DNA from 2 places in the Rummeliibacillus sp. GQ308 genome. Region 2 is predicted to be linked to the other one. Evidence: riboswitches for the same ligand, from Rfam matches in the RefSeq annotation. Region 2 holds a riboswitch; the other holds the start of a gene.
The links. Region 2 has a riboswitch for FMN ahead of ribD (bifunctional diaminohydroxyphosphoribosylaminopyrimidine deaminase/5-amino-6-(5-phosphoribosylamino)uracil reductase RibD). Riboswitches for the same ligand answer to the same signal wherever they lie in the genome.
Positions count from the first base shown of each region.

Region 1: linked by a shared signal. The riboswitch ahead of AC6CHJ_RS04635 (ECF transporter S component) and the one ahead of ribD (bifunctional diaminohydroxyphosphoribosylaminopyrimidine deaminase/5-amino-6-(5-phosphoribosylamino)uracil reductase RibD) in region 2 are both predicted to bind FMN.

Region 1 covers NZ_JCAXDQ010000001.1:971,873-982,900, reverse strand. The annotation lists gene AC6CHJ_RS04680 (RecQ family ATP-dependent DNA helicase) at 1-208, opposite strand, end outside; gene AC6CHJ_RS04675 (YpbB family protein) at 213-1,247, opposite strand; gene AC6CHJ_RS04670 (ferredoxin) at 1,349-1,597, shown strand; gene AC6CHJ_RS04665 (VanZ family protein) at 1,774-2,352, opposite strand; gene fabI (enoyl-ACP reductase FabI) at 2,791-3,573, shown strand; gene AC6CHJ_RS04655 (NAD(P)H-dependent flavin oxidoreductase) at 3,662-4,672, opposite strand; gene AC6CHJ_RS04650 (C40 family peptidase) at 4,949-6,226, opposite strand; gene AC6CHJ_RS04645 (LysR family transcriptional regulator) at 6,543-7,427, shown strand; gene trhO (oxygen-dependent tRNA uridine(34) hydroxylase TrhO) at 7,475-8,428, opposite strand; gene AC6CHJ_RS04635 (ECF transporter S component) at 8,617-9,195, opposite strand; FMN riboswitch at 9,353-9,489, opposite strand; gene AC6CHJ_RS04630 (ATP-binding protein) at 9,611-11,028, opposite strand, start outside.
Region 2 covers NZ_JCAXDQ010000005.1:135,047-146,074, forward strand. The annotation lists gene AC6CHJ_RS15200 (bifunctional 3,4-dihydroxy-2-butanone-4-phosphate synthase/GTP cyclohydrolase II) at 1-405, opposite strand, end outside; gene ribE (riboflavin synthase) at 424-1,062, opposite strand; gene ribD (bifunctional diaminohydroxyphosphoribosylaminopyrimidine deaminase/5-amino-6-(5-phosphoribosylamino)uracil reductase RibD) at 1,073-2,158, opposite strand; FMN riboswitch at 2,311-2,441, opposite strand; FMN riboswitch at 2,586-2,719, opposite strand; FMN riboswitch at 2,862-2,995, opposite strand; gene AC6CHJ_RS15215 (lmo0937 family membrane protein) at 3,132-3,278, opposite strand; gene AC6CHJ_RS15220 (DUF6612 family protein) at 3,439-4,287, opposite strand; gene copZ (copper chaperone CopZ) at 4,577-4,786, opposite strand; gene AC6CHJ_RS15230 (heavy metal translocating P-type ATPase) at 4,817-7,201, opposite strand; gene AC6CHJ_RS15235 (metal-sensing transcriptional repressor) at 7,214-7,516, opposite strand; gene AC6CHJ_RS15240 (FMN-binding negative transcriptional regulator) at 7,713-8,327, opposite strand; gene paiA (spermidine/spermine N(1)-acetyltransferase) at 8,335-8,868, opposite strand; gene AC6CHJ_RS15250 (MarR family winged helix-turn-helix transcriptional regulator) at 8,888-9,340, opposite strand; gene AC6CHJ_RS15255 (LLM class flavin-dependent oxidoreductase) at 9,545-10,603, opposite strand; gene AC6CHJ_RS15260 (ribonuclease FAU-1 family protein) at 10,680-11,028, opposite strand, start outside.

The DNA.
Region 1 (11,028 bases), on a different contig from region 2:
CTTGCATCAATGAGAGCAATGGAGAAATAATTAAAATGGGACCATTTAATATATATCCCGGAAGCTGATAGCATAATGACTTGCCCATTCCTGTTGGCAGTAGCGCCACTGCATCTCGTCCTTCTAAAATTGCTTCTATTACTTCCTTTTGTCCTTCTCTGAACGCCTCATAACCAAAATGCCGATAAAGAATATCTTCAAGTTTCATAAGCTCAACCTCCTTTTGTCGCCATCACTAATCGAATTTGGAAATAAGACAAATGCGGAATACTTTCACGTATAACTTTTAATTTTTTGCTCCCAGTCTGTCGCATTACATCTCTTGCTTTATTTGCATCCTCTTCGCTAATAAATTGATTGAGTGGAAAATCTATATCATTCATTGCCATCTCTACAAAATGGTCCTCAATTGTGCTGATTTTTAATGATCGGACTTGTGCGATTTGGTCTGGTGTATAGCCATTATAATATAAATCTGCGGTTTTCTTTGTGGAATCATTTAAAACATTTTCAAGCCTTATTCCTGCAGCCAGTTGATGTAAAAAGGGATATTGATTGCGCTTTGCATACAGGTCGTCCAGCCAAATATGTAACGACTCGATTAATATTAATTGCATATCTAACTCAGTTGCATCAAACTCTTCCGCCAATTGTTGCCATGTCCAGCCTGATAAACGATACCCTGTTATTCGTAAAACAATCGTTAACTTGTGCTTGTCATCTATCGGCAATTGTTGGATAGATTCTTCCAACTCATCTCTGAATTGGTTTTTAAAATTAGTCTCTTTATATGGCTTTCCCATTAAAAACTGCTTTACAAAGTGTTGAATTTCCTCATCTTTCTGGAGTGGCATGAAACGATAGTCTCCTGCATGAAAATGCGACAAAGTTTGCACTACAAGCGAAAGTCGCTTAAAAAAGATGTGTTCATTGCCACGATAGTACCATCCATTAAAAAGTAACTCTTTAGATTGCTGAAGAAGCGTCTTCCCTCTTGCTGTTATAATTGCTTGTTGTCCATCATTTATATGAACCCAGCCTGCATCAATTAATTGATTTAATTCATCAGTAAAGGTATTTTTAGAAAGTTTCGGCAGGATACCAAAATATTTGTGAAGGTGAAATGTCCCTACATCTTGAATCGTCTGACCTGACCTCTTCCCCCTTAACAAATGAAGGGCTGCTTTTGAAGAACGCTGACCATTCATTGAAGAAAAAATAGATAATAGTACTTGTTGTATATACATGATTATTCCTCCATTTAAAGTGATTTAGGTTGAAATGTGAGGAAAAGCGTTTTAGAATAAGTAAGAAGCTATTGGGATTGATAGTAAAGGAGAGAAGTATAATGGCTAAATTTACCATCGTTGACCAAGATACATGTATTGCTTGCGGTGCATGTGGGGCGGCAGCACCGGATATTTACGATTACGATGATGAAGGAATTGCCTTCGTTATTTTAGATGATAACACGGGAACAGCTGTAGTTCCAGAAGATTTGATGGAAGATATGGAGGATGCTTTCGAAGGGTGTCCAACAGATTCGATCAAAGTAGCAGAGGAGTCTTTTGAAGGCGACCCGCTTAAATATGAATAATTATATAACGTTATAGATAAAAGAGTATCGAACCTAATTCGGTGCTCTTTTTATCATTTCAAATTCATTTACTGGATATATTAGAGCTAACTCGTCGAGACTGTTTTTCTGCTGTCGAAACCTTATCTGTAACAATTATAAATCTCAGGGGTAAATTAAGCATTTTAATTTCGCTATTACGAGTGCGAGTTAAGTATAAACTTCAAAAAAGAATTTAGTTCAATATTGTTCTTTTTGATTAAAAACTTAAAGGATTTTAGGAATAATTTAAATACACCATAACCCAAGAGGACCCCCGAAAAGTTAAAGATTATGTCATTTACATCAACATAACGAGTAGTGAAACCAACCATTAAAGCTATGATTAGCTGTAAAATTTCTATAAAAACCCCTAGTAAAAAACCTAAAACGACAATCTTTTTAAAACTTACTTTAGAAATGAAAGGAAGTCCAAATCCAAATGGAATTGTCAATAAAATATTAAGTAAAGAAGTTTTTATTGCAAAATGATCTGGATTAAATGGAATGAAATTAGCGTCCTTCCATACATTTTGCCCTATGTCTTTTTTCATCTCTCCGTCTAGAATTATAGGGAATTGAGTGTACTTTAAAACATTACATAAATATATAAAAAATATGGTGAAAAAGAACAAATATACATAGCTTTTTTTATATTTTAATTTTAATAATAAAATTATAATTATCCAAAAGAAAGCTAAAATAAGTATAATTGACTCATCAAAATCAATTAACATTGTATTACTCCTTTAAATACCAAAAATGCTTTAGGCATCCCTGACACTCTTTTTTTAATTAGAAACTTTTCCCCTTTTATATTCTACCATATTCTTCTGTTTTCCAAATTAACATATTTACTTACATGAAAAAAGCAGTTAAAGCAAAACCCAAAGTAAGTGCTATTAGCTGTAATTAAGAGGGAGATTTTTACTTTCCTCATTTCATCTCCTTTTAATTTGTAATCGAGCGCTTTTCTTATGCTTTAAGAAAAGATAACGCATGAAAATATTAACTACAACGAGCAAAGAATATACAAGTACTCAGCATTTACAAATTACCATTCCTATAAATTGTCGTTCTACAAAGAAGGTTATATTTCACGATTGCATTCTTTTAATAGATAGGTTACAATTTTTAGTATCTGGTATTAATAGCAACTATTATAGGAGGGTACGATGGATAATCTATTTCAACTAAAAGATAAAAATATCGTCGTGATGGGCGTAGCAAATGACAGAAGTATTGCATGGGGTACAGCCAAAGCATTGATTGAAGTCGGCGCTAATGTCATCTTTACATACCGTAAAGAACGTTCTTTAAAAAAACTAGAGAAACAACTTGCAAACTATGAGGATATTCAACCACTATTAATTCAATGTGATGTAAATAGCGATGAAAGTATACAGCAGGCATTCAACGAAATTTCTGAAAAAGTAGGTACAATTCATGGGATTGTCCATTCTGTTGCCTTTGCACATGCAGAAGATTTAAAAAATCGTTTTGTTGAAACATCTCGCGAAGGATATGCTTTTGCACAAGATACAAGCGCTTACTCCTTGATCGCTGTTGCAAACGCTGCTCGTCCATTTATGACTGAAGGCGGCTCGATTGTCACTATGACTTACTTAGGTGCAGAACGTGTACTTGAGGGCTACAATGTCATGGGCGTTGCTAAAGCTGCTTTAGAAGCATCTGTTCGTTATTTAGCTGCAGATGTAGGCACTGACGGTATCCGCGTAAATGCTATCTCAGCTGGAGCAATCAAAACACTCGCTGCTAAAGGGGTGCCTTCATTCAATACTATCTTAAATAAAATTGAAGAATCTGCTCCATTAAAACGTAATGTGACACTTGAAGAAGTGGCAAATATGACCGTTGTTATGCTTAGCCAATTATCAAGTGGTATTACAGGAGAAGTTATTTATGTCGATAGCGGTTATCATATTCTTGGCATCTAATAATACTAAAAACTGCTTCATCCAATATTAACATTGGGTGAAGCAGTTTTTTATTTTCTATCCAATGAACGCACTTATTTTAAGACGATCACTTGGTTAGTCGATCTATAATATCTTGCACCGTTCCCTCGTTAGCTAGATGCAAACTTGTTCCGGCCCACATTGCCATTAAACTATACATATCTAGCTCTGCCGCCCGAAGACGAATATTTTTAGTTAAATCATTTTGATAAGGATATGGGGCAATTGTATTTCCCTCCATAAAGACCATAAAGTCATTTTCTATACCCCTTGCATATTTCCCTGAAAAAGCCTTTGTATAGGCAGTATTGTCTTCATCTGCTAACAAAATCTGTTTTTTATAAATTGAAGCTGCACCACTTTCTTCACTGACAATGAAGGCCGTACCGATTTGTGCCGCTTGTGCACCTAAAGAGAGCACTTCTTCCATTTGGGCTTTAGTTGCAATACCTCCAGCTGCTATTTTAGGAATATGGATCACTTCTTGCGCTTCGTTCAATAGTTGTTTGAGCGGGATAAACTCTATAGGTTCTATAAATGAACCTCTATGTCCCCCCGCTTCTTCACCTTGTAGTACAACTGCATCCATTCCCAACTCCTGAATGTATAAGGCTTCTTTAATTGTCGTAGCTGTCCCGATTGTATAAATGCCATGTTGCTTGAGTCTATCTAAGAGATTCTCAGATGGTACGCCAAACGTGAAAGAACAAACTTTTACGCCTTCTTCTATAATGACATCAATCTGTCCATCAAAATCTGTGGCAGATAATGGAGCTCCTTCTTCCGCAATCATCAATTTTTTACGATACGGCTTTAACACATTATAAGCTTCTTCCAGTTCTTCTGTTGTCGTTTCTACAAAATTGGGAATAAATAAATTGACAGCAAACGGCTTATCCGTTTTTTCCTTGACAGCCTGAATAAAAGCTCTGGTCACCTCTGCGTTTAAATAGCCTGCACCAATAGATCCTAAGATTCCTCCATTTGAGCTCGCTGCTACCATTTCAGGAGTGGTCACTCCAGCCATTGGGGCTTGCACAATCGGATACTTTAACTGCAAATTCTCGATTAAATCCATATATTATACCTCCTAGGATATGTATTAACTACTAACTTATAGATTACTTTACCATATATTCTTCTAAAATTATCTACATAGTATCTTACCCGTTCAATTTTGTTTTAAATCTTTTCCTACAGGGTATAAAAAGAAAAAGCCTTCAAAAGAGAAGGCTAATTCAAGAGTTAAAATATCTATGGGATTTTAGAGTGCTATATAATTATTGGTTCATCTTCCCTACTAACATATCTATATGATTAGCGAAAAGTAAGTTTGAGAGTGGACAATATTATATTAGTTGACACCAGAAATGCGGCCGTATCCAACTAAATATTGGTTCCACCAATCTAGAGATTCAGTTACAACACCATTATTTTGGGCATCTAGCATTCTTCCGCCACCCAAATAAATACCGACATGAGCGATTCCTTGTCCATAACTAAAGAACACAAGGTCTCCTGCTTTCGCTTCACTTGCACTAATTTTTTTGGTAGCTATATATTGCTGAGCAGCTGTTCGCGGCAAGCTAACGCCTGCTTGTTTGAAGGCCCATTGAGTTAGACCAGAGCAATCAAATCCTGTAGATGGATTACTTCCTCCCCATACATAAGCTCGTCCTAAATATTTACTAGCTTCAGCTATTGCAGCTTTAGCTGAACCAGAACCTGATACAGAAGGTGCTTTTTGATCACTATCGGTTACTTTTGCACCATTGTTACCATTGCCAGCATTACCTGATGAGCCAACATTATTCTGTTGAGGTACGCTTTCAGCTTTTACCGTATTATTGCTTGTTTTGCTGACCTGTGCAGCTTTTACTGCTTCGGCTTCTTGAGCTTGTTGTGCTTCTTTTGCTTTTTTAGCTTGTAAGAATTGCTTTTCTTGAAGAGCTTTTAAGCGTCTTGCTTCTCTTTCACGCTTTTTACGTTCTCTTTCAAGTCTTTCTTGTTCTTTCTTGGTTGCAATTTGTTCTTTCAATTTTAGAGATTTTGCTTTGTTTTCAGCTTTTTTTGTTTCTAATCTATTTTCTTCTTCCTGCATTTCTTGGAATTGGTTTTGTAGCTTAGATTGCTTCTCTTGCAAATTGTGTTTTTCTTTAGCAAGCTTAGCTTTGTCTTTTTTCTGTTCATCTAATAAGTTTTGGTCTGCATCTAAAATGGTTTTTACAGAAACAGTACGGCTTACAGCATCCGCAAAGTTATCTGCACCTAAAATAGCATTTAGGTATGGACTGAATGTGCGATCTTGATTTTGGTATGCTTTTAAACGGTCCTCAATAATCTTTGAGCGTTCATTGATCGTTTTTTCAGTTTTTGCAATCTCATTGTTTGTTTCTGCTATTTCTTGTAAAGTTTTTTCATATTCAGCTTGTTTTTTGTCTAGTTGTTTTTGTAGTTGTTTAATTTCTTTATTTAAGAGGTTAATTTTATGATCGATGGATGCTTTCTTTTGAATCATCTGCGCGGATGTTTTTGCATTTACATCAATTGGTTGTTGCGTTGTGTACATAAAGCCGCATGACAGTGCAAGGGTTGCTATAGCAGTGCGACCCCATTTTGTGCGTTTATTCAATCTAAATCAACTCATTTCCCTAATTTTCTTTATATGCGTTATTTACCATTACTTATATTATCATGAATAAAGCGTTTGTATAGGTCTTTTGATGGCATTTAATAGAAGCGTAACGGATGTTACATATTTGTCATAATATTCTTTTCTTCTATTTTCTTCTACAAATTATATCACTTACTTTCCTATAAGTCTTTTATATTGTTTTTATTCCATTTTTTAAATAGGATTCACAACCTTTTATTCACCCCTTAACAAAGCGAAAAAGGCTGTAGATATGTTACTATAATTAAATCAAGGGTAAGAGGAGCGAAGTCTAATGGAATGGCAACAGTTAGAATATTTTCAGGTGTTGGCTAAAATCCAGCATATGACCAAAGCAGCCGAGAAATTGTCTATTTCCCAACCTGCACTAAGCCGATCAATAGCTAGGTTAGAAATGGAGTTGGGGGTTCCTTTATTTGAAAGACAGGGCCGTTCCATCAAGCTAAATAGGTATGGCGAAATATTTGTTAAACGTGTGCACAATATTATGCGAGAATATCAAGATGGGCTCCATGAAATTCAAGAACTAATTAATCCGAATCACGGAGAAGTATATCTAGGCTTTTTACATACACTTGGCACAAATGTAGTGCCAGATTTGATTATGCATTTTAGAAAACAGTTTCCAAATATTCATTTTGTCCTAAAGCAAAATCACACTCACTCACAGCTTAAGCAACTAAAATCCGGGGAACTAGACCTGTGTCTGCTCGCTGAAATGAATGTAGAAAAACCTATAGAATGGATGGAGCTTTGGCGTGAAGAGTTATATGCTATAGTACCAATATCACACCCGCTTGCCGATCGTAAAACTATTACCATATTTGAGTTGGCCAACGAACCTTTCGTATTGCTTAAAAAGGGATATGCCTTGCGCATTCAGATTGATGAAGCGCTAAATCAAGCAGGCTTAACTCCGACAATTACATTTGAAGGGGATGAGGTAGCCACGGTAGCAGGTTTCGTGGCCGCAGGATTAGGTGTTTCCATATTGCCTGACGGAGAAGAAATAAATCCAAATAGGATGGCGAAAATAAAAATTAGCGATTTAAAATTAGAAAGGGTCATTGGGATGGCTTGGTCTTTAGAACGTTATCTATCTCCAGGTGCTAAGCAATTCCGACAATTTATTCTTCAATATTTTAAGAATAAAAAATAGTTATAAAAAAAAGCAAAACGCCCTGTGCGTTTTGCTTTTTTCAATATCTATTTAGCAATCGTTTCGCCAATTTGCGCTAGACGATCTAGTACTTCACTTTCAGTTAATTGATGTTTAGCAATATAACGGTTTCTTGGATGCACCCTACATTCATGCGTACAACCACCTAGATGCTTATCTTCATTTTCTTCCGAACATAAGATTTGTTTATTGCATTCAGGATTTGCACAATTGATATAACGCTCACAAGGTTCACCATCAAAGTGGTCTCTACCAACGATGACATGTTCTACTTGGTTAACTGGAACCGCAATTCGTTCATCGAACACATAGCATTGGCCATCCCATAATTGTCCTTTAGCTACTTCATCTTTACCATATGTGACAATGCCTCCGTGAAGCTGAGCCACATTGTCAAAGCCTTCTCTCTTCATCCAACCAGAGAATTTTTCACAACGAATGCCGCCCGTGCAATATGTCAAGATTTGCTTACCTTCAAATTGCTCTTTATTTTCATTAATCCACTCTGGCAATTCGCGGAATGTTTGAATATCTGGACGAATTGCACCTCTAAAATGCCCCAGATCATATTCATATGTGTTACGTGCATCTATCACAACTGTATTATCTTCTTGCATTCTTTTCAAAAACTCTGCTGGTTCTAAATATTCACCGGTTAATTCATTTGGATTAATATCTTCTTCTAAATGGAGATTCACCAATTCATCTTTCGGACGTACATGCATTTTTTTAAAGGCATGGCCCTCTGCTTCATCTATTTTAAAAACAATTCCATCAAAAAGTGGATTGTTTCGCATATAATCCATATATGCATTTGTAGCTTCTACAGTTCCAGAAAGTGTACCATTGATTCCTTCTGGAGCAACCAATATACGGCCTTTTAATTCATTTGATTGGCAGTATGCTAGATGCTCCTGAGCAAATTGCGCAGGATCTTCGATTTTTGTATAGAAATAATATAATAAAACTTGATATTTCATTTATTTCACCTATCTTTCATATTTACAAGATATTAAGACGGGGTCAGTAATTTTTAGACGCCGATAAATCTTGGCTTTTAAAACGACTTATCTATTATACTATAATTTAAAGAAAAAAGGGGCTCATTAGCTCGAACTCCATTAAACAAAAAAAGCTAGCTTATTTATCATAAGCTAGCAATCTATTTTTACATATATTGTTTTTGCTGTTTTTGTATCCACTTTTTCATGTTTGAAGCTAGAAGTAAGAAGATAGCTGTTAGGATAATACCTTTAATAATATTAAAAGGCAATATACCCGTCACAATTGTTTTTGTTAGGACAGCCCCTGTCTCAGTTGGTACATTTAAGAAGTAGGAATACATCGGCATAAATAAGAAATAATTAAGAACGCTCATCCCTATAGCCATTGAAATTGTACCGACTACTAATCCAGTTGAAAGCCCTTTGGTAGTTGTTAAACGTTTATATACAAAGTAAACCGGCATAATAAATAATATACCTGTTGTTATATTTGCCAAATGTCCTACTGGCACACCTGTTGGGCTGCCTTTATAAAACCAATCTAGCACATTTTTGATGACTTCTACTGTTATTCCTGCAACAGGCCCCATTGTAATTGTTGCCAAAAGAGCGGGGATATCACTAAAGTCGACTTCTAGAAAAGCCGGGAATGGAGGCAATGGAAAGTTAAAAATCATTAATACAAATGAAATACTGCTCAACATTCCAATCGTCACCATTTTTTGTAGACGTGTGTTCTTCAACGTTTTTCTCTCCTTTTGCGATTCACTTCAAAAAGAGGAAAGGCCCGTTTTGATTATGAACAAATAAACCCCTAAGCAAAAATTCGCTTAAGGGAGAGTTAGGCATAGTCAAATAAACGTCCTCGCATTCCACAAAAAAATGCACAGACGACCGTACCTTCACCTTCTCCCATCCAGACTATACTGTCGGCCCTGGATTCTCACCAAGTCCTGCCTTAACGGCTCGCGGGCTCAAGAGGTCAAAATGCCTCTAATACCGCCGATCGGGAATTTCACCCTGCCCCGAAGATGAATCAATATGTTTTTATTACAATTCAACTATATAAGAGATTTAGAACTTTGTAAAGAGAGTTGCACCATTCGTTGTAACAAAAAACGCCAGCATCTTTATGCTGGCGTTTTTAACTATTAAAATTTACTTACTGATCTTGGCTAACGGCAAGTAGAAAATAAAACTTGTACCCACATCCACTTCACTTTCTACCAAGATCCTGCCTTTATGTGCTTCAATAATATTTTTAGTAATCGCAAGTCCTAATCCTGTGCCGCCTTTTCCCCTAGTTCTTGCTTTATCAGCCTTATAGAATCGCTCAAATACATATTCTATGTCTTCTTTTGGAATACCTGCGCCATTATCCTTTACTTGGATACGAGCGTAGTCTTGCTGCTGATCGACAACAACTTGTACTATACCTTTTTCCCTTGTATGGCGAATGGCATTGTCAATTAAATTGGTTAGGACTTGCTCAATACGGTCTTCATCTAAACTAATCAGTGTCACATCATCAAATGACGATGAGTAGGTTAGCGTGATATGCTTTTCTCTTGCTGCTTGCACAAATTTCTGGGTAATTCGTTCGAACACGGGCGTAATAGGTACTACTTCTTTATATAAGGTGATGTTCCCCGATTCCATCCTCGCCAAATCTAGCAAGTCTGTAACCAACCTACCCATTCTCTGTGATTCATCATAGATAATTCGTATCATTTCATTCCGTTCTTCCTCACTAGATACGACATCATCGATAATAGCTTCACTATAGCCTTGCAGCATAGCAATCGGCGTTCTTAGTTCATGTGATACATTTGCGATAAAGTCAGAACGCAACTTATCCAAGCGATGTTCTTCTGTTTTATCGCGAAGCACCGCCACAGCCCCTCGAACAGAATCGCCGCTATAGAGAGGGCTTATAGAGATTAAAAAATATGCCCCTTCCATTTCCAACTCTTCTCTTAATACTTCTTCCATTTCTAAGACATGGTCAAGCATATGGTAAATTTCATTAGGGATCAATTGGTGTTCATCTCGTTTTTTGATCGCCCATTTCTGAAGCAAGAGATCCGCGGGAGGGTTGCTTAATATGATACTTCTTTCACTATTAAATGTAATAACAGCATCTGTCATCGAAGTTAGAATGCTTGAAAGTTGTTCTTTTTCTTGGTTGATAACTTCCATATGGTGCTTGAGCTGCTTACCCATTTGGTTAAAGGCTATCCCTAGCTGACCAATTTCGTCATTTTGCAGTACCGGTACCTTTTTATCAAAGTGTCCCTTCGCTAATTCAAACGCCGCTTCACGAATTTTCAATAAAGGGGATGTGATACGCGTTGATAAGAAAAAGGCAAAGAAAGTTGTTAATAGAAAGGCTATAATAGCTGATAGAAATACAATCTTTGTTGTTTCTTTTGATGTTCGATGGATCGCATCAGGACTTTGATAGATAAAGACGACACTATGCTCCATCTTCTCAACATTTAAAGGAAAGGCTAAAACAATATACGATTCAACATGATCCCTCTCGGTTGAGGAAGGAAGCATCATTTCTTTCACAA
Region 2 (11,028 bases):
AACGCCATTCTCTTTAGCAATGAGCGGAAAAACATGTCCCGGTCGCCGAAAGTCAGCCTCACCTGCATCTTTGTTTAATAGCTGCATAATGGTTTCCGAACGTTCAAATGCACTAATGCCTGTGGTTGTATCCTTATAGTCAATGCTCACTGTAAAGGCTGTTTGGTGATTGTCTGTATTGTTGTGAACCATTGGATAAAGTTCAAGGTGTTCCGCCAGCTCCTGTGATACTGGCGTACAAATTAATCCTCTACCATAAGTAGCCATGAAATTGATGTTTTCTGGTGTTGCATACTCCGCGAGGACGAGTAAATCTCCTTCGTTTTCACGATTTTCATCATCCACTACAATAATCATTTTTCCTTTTTTCAAATCTTGTATTGCCTCTTCTATTGAATGAAACATATTAAACACCGCCTCTTTTTAAAATCCATTTTGCATTAAAAAATCCATCGTCATTGGCGTTTCTTTTTGTTGCCTCTCTGCATGCTGAATCACGTATTTGCCAAGCAAATCATTTTCAATATTGACAAGATCCCGTTCCTTTTTTATGCCTAACACTGTCTCACTTAAAGTATGCGGAATGATTGAAACTGTGAGCTGGCGTGGCTGAATATCGAAAATAGTAAGGCTGATGCCATCAATAGCTACCGAGCCTTTTAAAATACAATATTTACTGAGCTCCTCTGCAATACCAATATCAATATATATCGCATTCTCCACTTTGCGCTTGCGCAAAATAATACCTGTACCATCCACATGTCCAGATACAAAATGCCCGCCAAAACGGCCATTTGCCGGCATTGCTCGTTCTAAATTGATACTATGACCCAATTGCAATGATTGAATACTCGTCCCTTTCACTGTCTCTGGCATTACATCAACCGTAAAGGTACTTTCCGAAAAAGAGGTAACCGTTAAACAAACCCCATTAATGGCAATGCTGTCACCTAAATGAATGTCATCTGTTATCTTTCGAGATTCTATTGATAATTGCATACTTTGGCCACCACGTTTGATTGCTTTGACCTTGCCTATATCTTCTACTATTCCAGTAAAAATGAATTCCACCTCATTTCAATACAGATACTATTTTCAAATCTTCACCGATTTTGTGGATTTCTTGCAATTCGAGTTCCAAAGCATCCTCCATCTGTGTCACTCCTAAGTCAGAAAACATTGGAATAGCATTTGTCCCACCGACAATTTTAGGCGCTATATATGTGATTAATTGATTTACTGAACCGGATTTCAAAAAACTTGCATTGACCGTTTGGCCGCCTTCTACATACAGCTTCATAATCTTGCGTTTTCCCAGCTCTAGTAATAATTCTTCTATGTCAATTAAAGGTTTTGAAAGCTGCAGAATCTCCACATGTAATATCTGGCTTAACTGTGCAATCTTTTCTGCTGAAGCTTTTGAACCCGTTACAATCCACGTTGGCGCGGAACTATCCATTATCACCAATCTATCTGGCGTAATCCTTAAATGCGTGTCTAAAATTATTCGAATCGGTTGCTTCTTTGTATTTCCAAGTCGATTGGTAAGGCGTGGATTGTCTGAACATACCGTGCCGATTCCTACTAAAATGGCATCATGATTTTCGCGCCCCTTATGAACATCCGCCTGTGATTCCTTACTTGTAATTTGCTCTCCGATTCCTCTTTTTGCTGCTATTTTACCGTCTAATGTGATGGCCTGTTTTAAAGTAACAAACGGTTTTCGTTGTTGAATATAAGCAAAGAATTCTTTATTTAACGCCTGCGCTCTTTCTAGCAAAATATCTGTTGTTACTTCAATCCCAGCATCTCTTAAAAGCTGCAATCCTTTGCCCGCAACTAATGGATTGGGATCCTGTGCAGCGATGACTACACGACTTACACCTGCTTCAATTAATGCGTTAGCACAAGGAGGTGTTTTTCCGTAATGGCTGCAAGGTTCCAGCGTTACATAAACAGTGCTTCCATTCGCTTGTGATCCTGCCATTCGTAGGGCATGAATTTCAGCATGCGGGCCCCCCGCCTTTAAATGTGCGCCAAGGCCTACTATTTCGCCATTTGAAACAATAACGGCTCCTACTGCCGGATTTGGCGACGTTTGCTGCTTAGTAGTTCCTGCTAAATCTAAAGCAAGGCTCATATAAAATTCATCCGTCATTTCTTTCCTCCCTATCTGTTGTAGTTCATTACAAATAGAAAACCCCTTAGCTATTGTCAACTAAGGAGTTTAGGAGATTGTATGTAAAAATGGGTGCACTAAATAAACCTAGGAAGGTGTATTTTTCTTCCAAAGGCTGGTACCACTCACCATACGTCCTTCTCCCATCCAGACTATACTGTCGGCTTTGGATTCTCACCAAATCCTGCCTAAAAAAGGCTCACGGGCTTAGAATTACTTCATCACCGTCGATTGGGAATTTCACCCGACCCCGAAGGACAAACCATATAAAATTGTGTATGAGCTTTAGAAAAAAGAAAAACCCATAGATTTCTCTACGGGGTACATTGTGGAATTTGGCTGCAAAGACATCACCAAATAAACCTATTGAAGTGCTTTTTTTCTTCATAAGGCATTCAGCTTGCTCTACATCCTTCTCCCATCCAGACTATACTGTCGGCTTTGGATTCTCACCAAAATCCTGCCTTTAAAAAAGGCTCACGGGCTTAGAATTGCTTCATCACCGTCGATTGGGAATTTCACCCGACCCCGAAGGACAACCATATAAAATTGTGTATGAGTTTCAGAAAAAAGAAAAACCCATAGATTTCTCTACGGGGTTGTGTTGGAATTCGTATGTAAAAGTCATTACTAAATAAACCTATTGAAGTATATTTTTCTTCACAAGGCATTCAGCTTGCTCTACATCCTTCTCCCATCCAGACTATACTGTCGGCTTTGGATTCTCACCAAAATCCTGCCTTTAAAAAAGGCTCACGGGCTTAGAATTGCTTCATCACCGTCGATTGGGAATTTCACCCGACCCCGAAGGAATATTCTTTTATTCGAAATCATTATAAACTTAGTAAAACAAAAAAGAAAGCTATTAATCTTAATCACTTCAAAAAAGAGTGCCTTAGAAGCATTCTCTTCTAAGGCACTCTTTATTATTTTCTATTATACGCTACGTCGTTCAACTTCGTGCTGTTCCAGTGAAAAGGCGAACAATAAAGACAATCAGCGCAATGACAAGAAGAATATGAATTAATCCTCCGCCAATATGGAATATAAGGCCTAGTACCCAGAAAAGAACTAGAAGTCCTATTAACGTCCAAAGCATCATAAACATCCTTTCTGCAGATAATTTAAATTTATTTACATTTATTTATTACCCCGCAGAACAATTTACTAAACAAATGCTTGCCAAATTATCTTCACTCGCAATAATTCTGCTGCTAATCTGCAAAATTGGTCTAATCACTATATAGAAGTTCAATTCATTAAGAATTAATTTCAACTGCTTTTTTCTTTACTTTTTCCGGCACTACTATTTCTTTAATTTGATTATATTTCTCATACTTGCTCATGATCTCTTGTTTTATCTTTACTGGTTGACCTTGAGCATTTAATGACATGTCCATGTTGAGATTTAACATAGTCGGATAAAATGTCTTTTTATCGATATGAATCTCATAATCTACTTTGTTGATTTTCATATCTTTCAACAATTCAGCAGAATTAGCCATTCCAGCTGGCAATGTTTTTTGAACCTTTTCTTGAATGAAATGAGTGAACTTTTCACCTGAAGCATTTAATAATAGGATATAGTTTTTATCATTTTGTTTAAATTTAAAGTCCTTGACGAATTTCTTCAGTTGCTTAATCTCTGCCATAGGATCTGTTTGTTGATTGGAAGCTTGCGCTAATTGATCCGCCATTTCCGCTGGGAACTTCATCCATTTTTTTGAATTTGGATCATACGTAAACATACCGTCCTTTGTAAAATAGCTCTTTGTTTGAATCATTTTGTCAGACTCTGGAGCCTTCATCATTAACTTTTGATAGAAAGACATAGGGTTTTGAACTACATCCATGATGATACCTGTATCTGTCTCTACATTATTTTGACCAGAATTGATATTTTGTATAACTTCCATTTTTGTTCTGTAACTTTTTAAGTTTTTAGAGGCTTCAGTAGATTTTTTAAATACTTGCTCTAATGTCAAACCTGAATCAGCTTTGGCAGTAGACCCATTTTGTTTGTTTACTGGTTCTGCCTTTGAGTTACATGCTCCTAGCATAAATACCAAAAGTAATCCCATTGTAAGGGAAAGAATTTTTTTCAACACTTCCACTTCCTTCTTTTATATTTCGTCCTACAATTTAGTATAAAGGAAGCACTAAAAAATGCAGTCAACCATATTTACTATTTTTAATTTTTTTGTATTTCAATGGAATAAAAGGAAGGTGACATATGAATTAATACAAATTTCTCACACTGAGTATTATGTCTTCTTATGTTTGTTTCCATAGAACTAGTATGATATTGCCTTTTCCCACTTTTTATTAGTAGTTAACACCTCTTCATAAAATAAAAAAGCTGGTTTCCATATAGGAAATCAGCTTCTTCTTTTTGCATTATGCTTCCACATCATAGCCTTGTTCTTCAATCGCTTCTTTCATAGCAGCAAGCGTTACTTTTGAATCATCATAAGCAACAGCTACATTACCAGCCTCTAAATTTACTTCAGCTGATGATACGCCATCCAATTGATTCAAAGCACCTTCTACTGAAGATTTGCAATGACCGCAAGACATACCTTGTACGGCTAATGTTTTCGTTTCCATTCTGTATTCACCTCCTTCAAAGTGTACCGCTTATAATTTTATCCGTTTCAATCGAAGCGAGTTTGTCACAACACTAACTGAGCTTAATGCCATAGCAGCACCTGCTATCCATGGAGCTAGTAAACCGATGGCTGCTACAGGGATGCCAGCTGTATTATAGCCGAATGCCCAAAATAGGTTTTGGCGGATATTGCGAATGGTTGCATGACTGATTTTGATCGCCTTTGGTATAAGCAGCAGCTCGCCGCCTAAGATAGTCACATCGGCTGCTTCAATAGCCACTTCTGTACCTGTGCCAATCGCAATCCCGATATCTGCTGTCACAAGGGCAGGGGCATCGTTAACACCATCGCCAACCATTGCTACTTTTTTACCCTGTGCTTGGATTTCTTTTACTTTATCTGCTTTTTCTTCAGGCAATACTTGCGCGATGACATGATCAATGCCTACTTGTTTCGCAATAGCCTCTGCTGTTCTTTCATTATCGCCTGTCAGCATAATTACTTCCAGACCTTGTTCTTTTAACTCTTTGATAGCTTGTGGAGCTGTTTCCTTAATTGTATCCGCTACTGCTACAATACCGCGATACGTACCGTCAATTGCCAACAGCATCGCCGTCTTGCCTTCAGTTTCAAATTCGGTTAATTTTTCATCCTTGCCTTCAATATCAACTTGATGATCAATCATTAATTTTCGATTACCGACTAGTACTTGTTTTCCAGCTATCTCTGCTTGGATCCCATGACCAGGAATTGCGTTAAATGACTCTACATCTACGAAGTCAATATCATTCTCTGTCGCATAGGCTACAATAGCACCTGCAAGCGGGTGTTCTGAACCCTTTTCTGCACTTGCTAACAGCTGCAATGCTTCTGTGTCACCATAGAAATCAGTTACTTCAGGTTTCCCTTTTGTAATGGTTCCTGTTTTATCTAGGACGATTGCTTGTAATTGATGGGTTCTTTCTAAATGCTCTCCACCTTTAAAAAGAATTCCACTTTCGGCAGCTCTTCCTGTACCTACCATAATAGAAGTTGGTGTTGCGAGCCCTAATGCACATGGACAGGCAATAACTAGTACAGCAATCGCTGCGACTAGTGCAGGCTCAAATTGGCCAGGCTCTACAAATAGAATCCAGATGGCAAAGGTTACCACAGCAATCCCAATAACAATGGGTACGAAGTAGCCTGATATGACATCCGCTAAACGTTGAATTGGCGCTTTCGAGCCTTGCGCTTCTTCGACTACTTTTACGATGGATGCAAGTGCTGTATCTTTTCCTACTTTGGTTGCTTCCATTTCAATTGATCCGTTTTTATTGATCGTTGAACCAATGAGTTTGGCACCCGGATCTTTTTCAATCGGGATAGATTCACCTGTTAGCATCGATTCATCAACAGATGTTTTACCTTTCATGACTATACCGTCTACCGGTATTTTTTCTCCTGGTTTGACAATTAGATGATCTCCCACTTTTACTTCCTCTACTGGAATCATCACTTCTTTTCCATCTTTGACCACGCGAGCCTCTTTTGCTTGTAAATTGAGCAATTCTGAAATTGCGTTAGTAGTTTGAGTTTTAGCCTTTGCTTCTAAATATTTACCAAACAAAATTAAAGTGATAAGAACTGCGCTTGTTTCAAAATACAAATGCGGCATATAGGCTGAATGGCCAATAGTTTTGACTGCTTCATACAAACTATAGAAATAAGCTGCGCTTGTTCCTAAAGCGACGAGTACATCCATATTGGCTCCGCCATTGCGAAGGTTTTTATAGGCTCCTACATAGAATTGCCATCCGATTATGAATTGAACTGGCGTTGCTAGCGCAAACTGAAACCATGGATTCATAAATATACTTGGGATGCTTATATGGAATAAATGAACTAACATCGTAACTAAAAGCGGAGCGGAAAGAATGGCTGAAACAATTAATTTCAATTTCTTGCCTTGGAGTTCTTTTTCCTTATGGGTTTGCTTTTCCTCTGCTTCTGCTTTTGGTTTTGCATCATAGCCAGTATTTTTTATCTTTTCAATCAAAGAATCTACATCAACCATTCCTGGATTGTATTCAATCATTGCGCTCTCTGTCGTTAAATTAACAGTAGCATTGGACACGCCTGCTTGTTTATTCAAGACCTTTTCTATACGGTTCGAGCATGCTGCACACGTCATGCCAAATACATCAAGGTCCACTTTCTCTGTTAAAACACCATATCCGATGTTCTCAATTTTTTTGGAGATATCATCTAGAGATGTTTTGTCAGGATCAAAATCAATAGATGCCTTTTCTGTTGTTAGATTTACTTGAGCATCTACACCATCCATTTTATTCAATGTTTTTTCAATTCTATTTGAACATGCTGCACAGGTCATACCTGTTATGCCTAATGTGGCATGGTTTGTTTCGCTCATCATACATCCTCCTTACTTAGAAAATTGTTTTAATACATTCATCAACTCTGTAATCATATCCTTACCTTCACCTTGCTCAATTGCATGTGTGACACAATGGTTCATATGCCGTTCGGTTACTGTAAAACCTACATTTTTTAATGCCGCTTGGATGGCACTAATCTGTACGAGTATATCAACACAGTAGCGGTCCTCTTCTACCATCTTCTGAATGCCTCGCACCTGTCCCTCAATTCTCTTTAATCGGTTAATCACCGCTTGTTTCTCATCTTTTGATCTTGGATGGCTTGGTTTATCGTGCAAGAATTTATCCAAAAGAACCACTTCCTTATATCTTGTTTTTCTATACTATACCCCCCTATAGTATTTAATGTCAACGAAATTGTTTGGGCATTTTTTAAAAATCTGCGTTTTTCTTTATTACACTTCCGTAGAAATTTCGACATAAAAAAATTGCCAGTAACCGCCAACGGCTACTGGCAAGATATTTAAACTGACATAAAATCACTTACTACTTTCTTCTCTTCTCCATCAAATCTGCCATTTGCATGGAGTTTTCCTGTTGTTCATCCCGTAGATTTTCAACAATTCGATTATAATCTTCCTCATTGCGGTTTTGGCTTAATTTATAAGCAGCTTGCACTTCTTTTACTTCAATTTTAAATCCAACAATTCCTTTAATCTGCTTTTTCGCTTGAGGAGAAAGATTCTCCCATAACACAGGATTTTGGCGATGGTTTTCGTATTTTTGTAATAAGAGAATAAGATCTTCTTCTAATTCTTGTTGGGTCATCAGGCTAGCAGAGCCATAAACATGGACCGCTTGATAATTCCAAGTTGGAACATTTTCATGCTTATACCAAGAAGAAGAAATGTAAGCATCTGGGCCTTGATACATAACAAGTATTGAATCATCTTCATTCTCAAACGTTTTCCATTGAGGATTGCCATGTGCCATATGCCCGGTTATGTAATATTGATTACCCTTTTTATGTAGCTCCAATGGCAAATGGGTTGCAATGGGTTTTCCTTGTTCTGTGGATACGACCGTCCCAAAAGAATTCCCTTGAATAAATTCTTTTATTTCTTCCATATTCGTTTCCTTATAATGCTTTGGGATATACATATTCAGCTCACCCTTCGAATGAATTGGTTAAACTTTTCACCATGATCAAGTCAATTTGTTCTTCATCGCCCATATAGAAAGAGTGGGAACCTGATTGTTCAAAACCCATCTTTTTATAAAATGCGATAGCATTTTCATTCTTTTCCCATACGCCAAGCCATATTTTCTTTTTGCCCCATTCATTCGCACATGCAATGGCCTTTTGGTATAAGGATTTGCCAAGACCATGCTTTTGAAATGATGATCTAATATAAATCCGTTCAATTTCGAGTGAATCATCACCCATTTTTTCAGATTGCGCATCCAGAATGTTGATCTTTAAATAACCTGCAATTTCATCATTCAAATAAATAAAATAGAATTGAGATCCTGCTGTAGCTAATTCTTCTTTAAGTTGTTCTAGATTAAATGCTTTTTCTAAATAGGCTGCCATATTTTCAGGTGAGTTTTGGTCCTTGAATGTATCATAGAATGTTTCTATGCTTATTTCTTGAAGTGTTTTAAGATCACTAAGATTGCACTCTCTTATTTTATGATTCATCTTCCATACGCTCCTTGTATTAATAATTACGCTTATTTCCCTTCTTCACATAATCCCAGTTCTTCTCGATGTTCATTCTTACCTTTTGCAAAAGCTGTAATGCACGCTCTGCTTCCTCTTCAGAAAAGCCATCCAACGCAACTTTATTGGAATGATCGTTTTCCCGAATGATAAATGGATAAACACTTTGCCCTTTCTCTGTCGGGTAAAGTCTTTTGATTTTTTTATTATGCTGATCTCCCTTCTTCTCAATAAAGCCATTCATATCTAATTTCTTTACAGCTCTGGATGCAGTCGTTCGATCTACCTTTATCATTTCTGCTAACTTTTCGAGAATGATGCCCGGATTTTCACATATTCGGACGAGGTACAAATATTGCCCCTTCGTAAGATCATGTTCTTTAAACTCGATATTGCTAATCGAATCTAAAGCCCTGGCTATCATTCCAATTTCTCGAAGAATGTCTTTCATTATAAACACCTCATATACTTCTTATTGTTGCAAATACAACAAAAATTAAGTTAAATTAAATGTAGCGTAATTTTGTTGCATTTGCAATAAAAAACGAAATTATGGGAATCTTACTTTCCGTAATGACAAATAAGCTGAATCTACTTTTATGTGTAGATTCAGCTTATTTGGAGTGTATTCAAGTGGGGATTATACCCTCCCACCCTATTTTTTAGCTGTATATTTTTTAATAGCAGGAAGAATTTCAGTACCTATCAATTCAATATTTTTCATGATTTTATTAAACGGTACTCCACCGAACTCTAACTGTCCCATATATCGTTGGTGGCTAAATTGTTCATGTTGATATAACATCTTTTCAATGATTTCTTGTGGGCTGCCGACAAGCATTACACTATCACGCTCTGCACCTTGTTCAAATAATTGACGTGAGAAACCAGATCCATTTGTTCGTTTCATTCCTTCATTGATGTGCGGATAATATTCTGCTAGTGCTTGCTGAGTCGTCTCTGCCGCATAGAAAAAGCCTGTCGTTGCAACTGGAAAATCAACTGGTTGGTGCCCTGCTTGCATTAATCCCTGGCGATACGCCTCGATAGACATTTTAAAATGGGAAACTGGACCGCCGAGCGTTGCTAAAGCCATTGGTACGCCTTGAAGACCAGCCTTAACCGCACTAGTTGGAGTACCGCCGACAGCTCGCCAAATCGGTAAAGAACCATTTTTAGGGCGTGGTAGCACGACAGCATTGCTTAAAGGAGCTCTGAAGTCTCCGCTCCAATTCACCACTTCATTTTCATTAATTTGAAGCAGCAATTCGAACTTTTCCTCAAAGAGTTCTACGTAATCCTGAACATTATAGCCCAACAATTCGAAGAGCCCAATCCTTGAAGCACGGCCGGCAATAATCTCTGCACGTCCATCAGATATCAAATCAATCGTGGCAAAATCCTCATACACACGAACAGGATCAGAAGTAGAAATAATCGTAGATGAGCTGCCGATTTTTATCTTTTCCGTTGCTTGTGCAATAGCTGATAGTATCACTGCATGTGCTTGCGAAGCGAAATATTCTTGATGGCTTTCTCCTACACTAAAGAAATCAATTCCTGCTTGCTCCGCTAACTTTGCTGCTTCAATGATTTCTTGAACACGTTGTTTGGCTGAAATGCGCTCACCTGTATGTGGGTTGGCTAAATGATCGCCCAACGTATATATCCCGAACTCCATTCCCTTACTTTCATCAATACGGTATTTTTCCATACCCATTTTTATTCAACACCTTTTCTTAATTTAACGTTTCACAATTCATTCTCTTTCCTTACACATCGATTTTTCCCTATGAATCTTTTTGTTTAACCAAGGGAATTATCTCTTTGTGTTGAAAATTCATGTTAGCATTATGAATTAGCTGGGGAAGAAATGAATCAATCTTTTCAATTAGTGTATTTAATGATTGTAAGACAAAGCCGTTTTCCATTATTGCTAATGGTTGCGGTAGTTCATCTTCATCCAGTATAAAGTACTCCCCATTCGGAAAAATGACAACATCAATAATCAAATCCTCAAAGAATAGGACATTATCTTTGAAACCTGTATTTTTAACGATATTAAAATAAGCGCCTAAATAGTTTTCGTTCTCATCTCTCCAAATATATAAATTAAACGGCTGATCCCTCCAGTAGTAC